Regions from separate parts of the Kosakonia beeri genome, predicted to be linked through region 1. Evidence: riboswitches for the same ligand, from Rfam matches in the RefSeq annotation. Region 1 holds a riboswitch; the other holds the start of a gene.

Region 1 (4,520 bases):
GCCAGCGAGAGCTGCGCACGCATGACAGAGCTGAACATCACCACTTCACGCGCCGAACTGTCGGCATATTCTCGCGCCAGGGCAAACAACTGCGGCATCGCCGTGTTCGCCAGCGAGGCCAGCAATACCCCGCAGGTGATCAAGGTCAAATAGTGGCGGTTAAAAGCAAACAGCAGTGCATTGCCGACCGCCATCATGCAGCAGAAGAGGATCAGTTTGCGGCGATCGCCCCGGCTGTCGGAACGCTTTGCCAGCCACAGGCTAACGAGGATCCCTGCAATAGCGTTGACGGTATAAAACAGCCCGATCCAGAAAGGCTCTGCGCCCACTTCACGGCTTAAAAACAGACTCAGCGTCGGCGCCTGAACCGCACCGGCGACGCCCATCATAAAGGCGACGATCATAAAGGCGATGTACACGCCATTCAGGCGGCGCCCCATCGTCATTAACCAGAGCATGGCATTTCCTTGTCGAAAACAAAAAGCGTTGCAAGCATAAACGAAAAAAGCCAGCAAAAAGGTTTTTTGCTGGCGGGTGCATTTGCACTCAATACTCAGTCACACATGACGTCTGCGGAGCGGTGTGAAGAAACAGGGGGTGTCACTTCCCACTGCATCAGTTCTTCCAGAATTTTCAGGCGCTGTCCTGCACTCTGACGGGCGAGCCAGCACGCATCCTGCGTTGCTCGAAAATAGTCCAGATAAAACCGTCGTAAGGATGCTCTCTTCATCTCACCTCCTCGCTTTCATCGAAGAGAAGTATTGGCTTAATATAGGGATTAATAAATTGCTGAGTTTTCGCCAGGAGTTCCTCTTTTATGTCGTCTGGTCGCCTGCAACAACAGTTCATCCGTCTGTGGCAATGCTGCGATGGCAAATCCCAGGAAACCACGCTCAATGAGCTGGCAGAGTTGCTCAGTTGCTCGCGCCGCCATATGCGCACGCTCCTGAACACCATGCAGCAACGCGGCTGGCTAACATGGGACGCTGAAGCTGGGCGCGGGAAACGCTCGCGCCTGACCTTCCTTTATACCGGGCTTGCGCTCCAGCAGCAGCGCGCTGAAGATCTGCTGGAGCAGGATCGTATCGATCAACTGGTTCAACTGGTCGGTGACAAAAGCGCTGTGCGACAAATGCTGGTTTCGCATTTGGGCAGAAGCTTTCGCAGCGGTCGGCATATCCTGCGCGTGCTCTATTATCGCCCGCTGCGTAACCTGCTACCAGGCACCGCGCTCCGGCGTTCCGAAAACCATATGGCACGGCAAATTTTTAGCGCGCTAACGCGAATAAATGAGGAAAATGGGGAATTGGAAGCGGATATTGCCCACCACTGGAAGGCGATTTCCCCGTTACACTGGCGTTTTTATTTACGCCCTGGCATTCATTTCCATCATGGCCGCGAACTGGAAATGAGCGATGTTATCGCTTCCCTGCAACGTGCAACGGCGTTACCGCTTTATTCGCATATCAGCGAGATCCTCTCGCCAACCCCATGGACGCTGGATATTCACCTGACACAACCGGATCGCTGGCTGCCATGGTTGATGGGTTACATTCCGGCAATGATTTTGCCTCGCGAGTGGAATACGATGGCCAACTTTGCCAGCCAGCCGATTGGCACCGGCCCCTATGCGGTCACCCGCAATACCCATAATCAGCTTAAAATCCATGCCTTTGATGATTACTTCGGTTTTCGCGCTCTGATCGACGAAGTTAACGTGTGGGTGTTGCCGGATCTCGCCGATGAACCGACCAGCGGCCTGACGCTCGAAGGGCCAACCGACGGCGAAAAAGCCGTTGAGAGCCGTCTCGAAGAGGGATGCTATTATCTGCTGTTCGACGCCCGCTCCAGCCGTGGCGCTAACCCGGCGGTCAGAGAATGGGTCAGCCAGGTGCTCTCACCCACTAACCTGCTCTGGCATGCCAATGAGCAATATCAGCGCTACTGGTTCCCGGCGTATGGTCTGCTGCCACGCTGGCACCATGCCCGCCCCGGCAGCGGCGAAAAACCTGCCGGTCTGGAAACCCTGACGCTCACGTTCTACCGTGAACATAACGAGCACGAAGCACTCTCCCGCACCATGAGCACCTTATTAGCAGAACATGGGGTAAAACTGATCGTACAGGAAGTGGAGTACGAGGAGTGGTATCGGGGTGAAGCCGTGAGCGATATCTGGCTTAACAGCGCCAACTTTACGTTACCGCTGGATTTTTCCGTGTTCGCCAACCTGTATGAAGTCCCCCTGCTGCAGCACTGTATTATGCGCGACTGGCAAGCCGATGCCGCACAATGGCGTACCGGCGACATGAACCTCGCCCTCTGGTCGCAAGAGTTGCTTGCCAGCAAAGCGATGGTGCCGCTTATTCACCACTGGCTGATGATTCAGGGGCAACGTTCCATGCGCGGGCTGCGTATGAACACACTGGGCTGGTTTGACTTTAAATCTGCCTGGTTCGCGCCACCGGACCCATAACGCTTTCCCATTGTTTACCAAATCATTACAATAGCGGCGTTCTCAACGGGGTGCTGCGCAAAGAGCGTGTGCTGAGAAAATACCCGTCGAACCTGATCCGGATAACGCCGGCGAAGGGATTTGAGGCTATGACTCAAAATCCTTTGCCACCCATATTGAGGTGCAAAGTGTTAAAAAAATGTCTGCCATTCCTGCTGCTGATTGCAGCGCCTGCTTTTGCCAAACCTGTATTGACCGTTTACACCTACGACTCGTTTTCCGCCGACTGGGGCCCGGGCCCTGCGGTGAAAAAAGCCTTTGAAGCCGACTGTGACTGCGAACTGAAATTCGTCGCGCTGGAAGATGGCGTCTCACTGCTTAATCGTCTGCGTATGGAAGGGAAAAAAAGTAAAGCAGACGTGGTACTGGGACTGGATAACAACCTGCTTGAAGCCGCAACGCAGACTAACCTGTTCGCCAAAAGCGGCGTCCCCACCGATGCCGTCAGCATTCCCGGCGGCTGGAAAAACGAGACGTTCGTTCCGTTCGACTATGGCTGGTTCGCCTTTGTCTACGATAAAAACAAGCTGAAAAACCCGCCGAAAAGCCTGAAAGAACTGGTAGAGAGCGACCAAAAATGGCGTGTCATCTATGAAGATCCGCGCACCAGTACGCCAGGCCTGGGTCTGCTGCTGTGGATGCAAAAAGTCTATGGCGACAAAGCCCCGGAAGCCTGGCAAAAACTGGCAGCAAAAACGGTGACCGTCACCAAAGGCTGGAGCGAAGCTTATGGGCTGTTCCTGAAAGGCGAGAGCGATCTGGTGCTAAGCTACACCACCTCACCGGCTTACCATCTGATCGAAGAGAAAAAAGATCACTACGCGGCGGCCAATTTCAGCGAAGGGCACTATTTGCAAGTGGAAGTGGCCGCCCGCACTGCCGCCAGTAAACAGCCGGAACTTGCGGAGAAGTTCCTGAAATTTATGGTTTCCCCCGCTTTCCAGAATGCTATCCCGACTGGCAACTGGATGTACCCTGTCAGCGATGTCACTCTGCCTGCCGGTTTTGAGACGCTGACAAAACCGCAGACGTCACTCGAATATAGCCCGCAAGATGTTGCCGCACAGCGCGCGGGCTGGATTAGCGCATGGCAACGCGCCGTCAGCCGCTGATTGCCGGCTGGCTGATACCTGGCCTCACCGCCGCCATTGTGATGGTGGCGGTGGCGCTGGCCGCTTTCCTGGCACTATGGCAAAACGCCCCCACCACCGCGTTGTCGGCGTTCTGGCAGGACAGCTACTTGTGGCACGTGGTGCGGTTCTCTTTCTGGCAGGCATTTCTCTCCGCCCTGCTCTCCGTGGTTCCGGCCATTTTTCTTGCCCGCGCCCTCTACAGACGCCGCTTCCCTGGCCGTCTCGCACTGTTACGCCTGTGCGCAATGACGCTTATCCTGCCGGTGCTGGTCGCAGTATTTGGCATTCTTAGTGTTTATGGGCGCCAGGGGTGGCTGGCCAGCCTCTGGCAACTCTCAGGACACGAGTGGACATTTTCGCCCTATGGATTACAGGGTATTTTGCTGGCCCATGTCTTTTTTAACCTGCCAATGGCGTCGCGTTTATTTTTGCAATCGCTGGAGCTGATCCCCGGCGAGCAGCGCCAGCTGGCAGCGCAGCTGGGCATGAACGGCTGGTCATTCTTTCGCTTTGTTGAGTGGCCGTGGCTACGTCGCCAGCTCCTCCCTGTCGCGGCGCTGATTTTTATGCTCTGTTTCGCCAGTTTCGCTACCGTCCTGTCGCTTGGCGGCGGGCCGCAAGCCACTACCATTGAACTGGCTATCTACCAGGCGCTAAGCTTCGATTTCGATCCCGCACGTGCTGCCATGCTGGCGCTGATCCAGATGGTGTGCTGCCTTGCATTGGTATTGCTGAGCCAACGGTTGAGCAAAGCGATAGCCGTGGGTAGCCATCAGATTCAGGGCTGGCGCAATCCGCAGGACCGTCTGTTCAGCAGAATTGCCGACAGCATACTGATTGGCCTGGCACTGCTGCTGCTGCTGCCGCCCTTGCTG
Region 2 (4,520 bases), 2.4 Mb from region 1:
AGTTCCGGCAAAGGCGGGGTAGGGAAGTCGTCGACGGCGGTCAACCTTGCGCTGGCGCTGGCGGCGGAAGGGGCGAAAGTCGGTATTCTGGATGCCGACATCTATGGCCCGTCCATTCCGCTGATGCTGGGGGCAGAAAATGAGCGCCCGACCTCGCCGGACGGTACCCATATGGCGCCGATCATGTCTCACGGCTTAGCCACCAATTCGATTGGCTATCTGGTCACAGACGACAACGCGATGGTCTGGCGCGGCCCAATGGCCAGCAAGGCGCTGCTGCAACTGTTGCAGGAGTCGCTGTGGCCGGACCTGGATTATCTGGTGCTGGATATGCCGCCAGGCACCGGTGATATTCAGCTGACGCTGGCGCAGAATATTCCGGTAACCGGTGCGCTGGTGGTGACCACGCCGCAAGATATCGCGCTTATCGATGCGAAAAAAGGCATCGTCATGTTCGAGAAAGTGGAAGTTCCGGTGCTGGGCATTGTGGAAAACATGAGCATGCATATTTGCAGCAACTGCGGTCATCATGAGCCAATTTTCGGTACTGGCGGTGCGGAAAAACTGGCGCAGCAGTACCATACGCAACTGTTAGGCCAGTTGCCGCTGCATATTACGTTGCGTGAAGATCTGGATAACGGTACGCCGACTGTCGTGAGCCGCCCGGATAGCGAGTTCACGGCTATTTACCGCCAGCTCGCCGGGCGCGTTGCGGCGCAGCTTTACTGGCAGGGAGAGGTGATCCCCGGCGACATCGCCTTCCGCGCAGTGTAAAACAGACAGCCGGGCGGTTTATGCCGCCCGGCTGTCATCGTTTTACTGCCATTCATCACTTCAGCATCATCACTTCAGCACATAGTGCAGCAGCAAATAATCCCCTTGTGGCGAGGCACCCTGCGCTTCGATATGCCAGCCGTGGCGTTGATAAAACGCCAGCGCTTTTTTATTCAGCAACAGGCATTTCAGCGATCCGGTATGGGTAAAGGTCGATTGCACATGCCTGAGTAATGCACTGCCAACGCCCTTGCCCTGTGCATCCGGGTCAATAAACAAGTTATGCAGGAAGTTGTCGTTCTCGTAGACCGAGGCGAACCCAAGACGGTGCCCTTCCTCTTCGGCGACCCACACCGTTTCGCCCAGCACAGCGGCATCGAAATCTTCCAGCTGCCAGTCACTGCCATCGAGCCACGTCCAGCCGCTTTTGCGGGCACGCAGATAAAGAGTACGTAAAAACGGCCTGTCACTTTCTTGCCAGCGGCGAATAATCAAACCAGCCCCTTACTTAGCGGTGATAGAAGATATCACCATTATAGGCTTTAAGAATTTTGCCGTCGGTATCGGTGATCAGCACATAGTTGCCGCCCATATAGGTCCAGTGGCTACCCGCATCTGGTGCTGGCAGGTTGCGTAACTGCCACTGTTTAATATTGTACTCCTGACTGCGGTACATCTCCGGCACCGTATCACCGATGTTAAACTTGGTGAAATCGGCCACGAACTCCTTCACCTCGTAGGATTGCGGCCCACTAGCCGGTGTGGTCTGCGATTCGGCAAAGGCAGAAGTTGCGGTTGCCAACAGCGCGCCCAGAAGCATCATTTTTGTTTTACGCATACTCTCTCCAGGTTGTTCTTATCCATTTCACGCGGTTGCATAAATTAGCATGCCATCATTGCCGTTAACTTACGGGGGAGCAACAACGAAAAAATAACGCTTTGGTAAAAAGTGTAAGCAAACCCAGGAGAAAGCAGGAAAAGCGAACAGCAATTTCCGCTATCCGCTTGTAACCTTTGGGAATAATCCTGGCATCCCGTCAGTCCGTAAAGCCTTCCAGCACGATTTTACCGACTGCACGCTGGCTTTCGAGCAGGGCATGGGCTTTACGCAGATTAGTCGCATTGATGGCACCAAAGTGTTCCCCGAGCGTCGTTTGTAATACACCTTCGTCAATCAACGCGGCGACGCGTGTCAGTAATCGGTGCTGGGCAATCATATCGTCCGTGGTAAACATCGACCGGGTAAACATAAACTCCCAGTGCAGGGACACACTTTTTGCCTTCAGCGGCAGTGCATCAAGACTGTCGGGATCATCAATGAGCGCCAGCTTGCCTTGCGGTTTCAGGGCATTAATCAATTGCTGATAATGGTCCTGCGTGTTGGTAAGGCTGGCGACATGCGTCACCTCTTTTATGCCAATCCGTGCCAGCTCTTCGGTCAGTGGCTTGCTGTGATCAATCACATGATGAGCACCGCGCTCCAGAACCCATTGCTGGCTGGCGGGGCGTGAAGCGGTTCCAATCACCGTCATGCGCGTCAATTTGCGCGCCAGTTGGGTAATGATTGAGCCGACGCCGCCTGCCGCGCCAACGATCAGCAGTACATCCCCTTCGTTGCCGTTTTCGCGAATGCCAAGCCGGTCAAACAACATCTCCCAGGCGGTGATAGCGGTTAACGGCAGGGCCGCGGCAGAGGCGTTATCCAGCGTTTTGGGTTTCAGCGCTGTAATCCGCTCATCCACTAGTTGAAATTCGCTGTTACTGCCTGGCCGCGTTAATGCCCCGGCATACCACACTTCATCGCCCGGTCGAAAAAGCGTGACAGCTTCTCCCACCTCTTTCACCACGCCGACGGCGTCCCAGCCCAGCACGCGAGGCGTTTCGGCATTGAAACCGGCGCGCACTTTAGTATCGACCGGGTTAACCGAGATGGCTTTCACTTCTACCAGCAGGTCATGGCCGCTGGCCTGCGGCTGCGGCAGTTGGATATCGTTCAGGAAGGCCAGGTTGTTACCGTTTGGGGCAGCGTGGGTAATGGCGATTGCTTTCATAAATACTCCGTTAATGCGTTATTTATCTCAGTGCCGGTAAGGGTAGACAACGCCGTCATGATGAAAAACCCGTAAAAAGGAGCAGCACTTATCCTTAAGCAGTGAAAATCGCCACAGCCTGTAGCGCAGCCGTAGCCGGGAATGGCAGGCCACCGAACATCCATTGCTTCGCCACTGCGCTCGATCCTTGAGCGACAGGGGGCCATCAGCGGATATTTATCAACGCCAGATTATCTGCCATCGCCTCTTTTTGGGCTCCCTTGTATTCGCCTGCACATTCCCTTACTCTGCTGACCGGGACGCACTGTCCCTTTGACTCGGGGTGCCCTTCGTATGAAGGCTGAGAAATACCCGTACCACCTGATCTGGATAATGCCAGCGTAGGGAAGTCAGATGCCTGCCCGGCATCCCTTCTTCACGCCGGGCAGGAGCGAATTTATGCAACCTGACCTGCTTGATCGTGCGCAGACCGCGCATGTGTTACAGCAATTCCGCCGCCGTTCTCCCCTAGTGCACTGTATGACCAATGACGTGGTTCAGACTTTTACAGCCAATGTGCTGCTGGCTTTGGGCGCGTCGCCCGCGATGGTGATTGAACCCGAAGAGGCACAGCAGTTTGCAGCCATTGCCGATGCGTTGTTGATTAACGTCGGTACCCTTACTCGTGATCGTGCCGAAGCAATGCGCGCGGCCATCGACAGCGCGCAGGCAGCAGATACGCCGTGGACGTTAGATCCTGTTGCCGTCGGCGCGCTTACTTACCGAACCTCTTTCTGCGCACAACTCCTTACTTTGCACCCTGCGGCGATCCGCGGGAATGCCTCGGAAATTCTTGCCCTTGCCGGAATGAGCAGCGGCGGGCGCGGCGTCGATACCACGGACACCGCCAGCGCAGCGTTACCCGCAGCGCAAACACTGGCAAGGCAGACGGGCGCTGTCGTTGCGGTGAGTGGCGAAGTGGATTACATCACTGACGGGCAACGCACCCTGATGGTCACCGGTGGCGATGCGATCATGACGCGAGTAGTGGGCACTGGCTGCGCATTGTCGGCTGTTGTGGCGGCCAGCTGCGCGCTTGCTGGCGATCGGCTGGCGAATGTCGCCGCGGCCTGCGCGTTGATGTCGCAAGCCGGGAGCCAGGCGGTGGCCCGCAGCGAAGGACCCGGCAGTTTTGTGGCGGCCTTCCTTGATGCGCTGCATTCAGCAGGGGCAGATGCATGAAACGTATTAACGCACTGACTATCGCTGGCACCGATCCCAGCGGTGGCGCGGGAATTCAGGCTGATTTAAAAACCTTTTCTGCACTGGGGGCGTATGGCTGCTCGGTGATCACCGCGCTGGTGGCGCAAAACACCCGTGGCGTGCAATCGGTTTATCGTATCGAACCGGATTTTGTGGCAGCGCAACTCGACGCCGTGCTGAGCGATGTGCGCATTGATAGCACTAAAATCGGCATGCTGGCAGAGACGGACATCGTCGAAGCGGTGGCAGAGCGGCTGCGGCACTATCAAGTGCGTCATGTTGTGCTGGATACGGTGATGCTTGCCAAGAGCGGCGATCCGCTGTTGTCGCCATCGGCGGTGTCGGCGCTGCGGCAGCATTTACTGCCGCAAGTTTCGCTTATTACGCCTAATTTGCCGGAGGCGGCAGCGCTGTTGGAGGCGCCGCTTGCAGGTAGCGAACAGGAGATGCATG

What was found. Region 1 has a riboswitch for thiamine pyrophosphate ahead of thiB (thiamine ABC transporter substrate binding subunit). Riboswitches for the same ligand answer to the same signal wherever they lie in the genome.
Region 2: it holds a riboswitch for thiamine pyrophosphate, as region 1 does, so the genes downstream of both, thiM (hydroxyethylthiazole kinase) here and thiB (thiamine ABC transporter substrate binding subunit) in region 1, are expected to answer to the same signal.

Annotation. Positions count from the first base shown of each region.
Region 1 is NZ_CM135106.1:4,103,567-4,108,086, forward strand. It holds gene ACUY4S_RS19400 (sugar efflux transporter) at 1-458, opposite strand, end outside; gene sgrT (glucose uptake inhibitor SgrT) at 554-730, opposite strand; gene sgrR (HTH-type transcriptional regulator SgrR) at 818-2,473, shown strand; TPP riboswitch at 2,510-2,610, shown strand; gene thiB (thiamine ABC transporter substrate binding subunit) at 2,641-3,624, shown strand; gene thiP (thiamine/thiamine pyrophosphate ABC transporter permease ThiP) at 3,600-4,520, shown strand, end outside.
Region 2 is NZ_CM135106.1:1,698,851-1,703,370, forward strand. It holds gene apbC (iron-sulfur cluster carrier protein ApbC) at 1-774, shown strand, start outside; gene ACUY4S_RS08150 (GNAT family N-acetyltransferase) at 844-1,269, opposite strand; gene ACUY4S_RS08155 (RcnB family protein) at 1,283-1,612, opposite strand; gene ACUY4S_RS08160 (zinc-binding alcohol dehydrogenase family protein) at 1,812-2,825, opposite strand; TPP riboswitch at 3,134-3,229, shown strand; gene thiM (hydroxyethylthiazole kinase) at 3,264-4,046, shown strand; gene thiD (bifunctional hydroxymethylpyrimidine kinase/phosphomethylpyrimidine kinase) at 4,043-4,520, shown strand, end outside.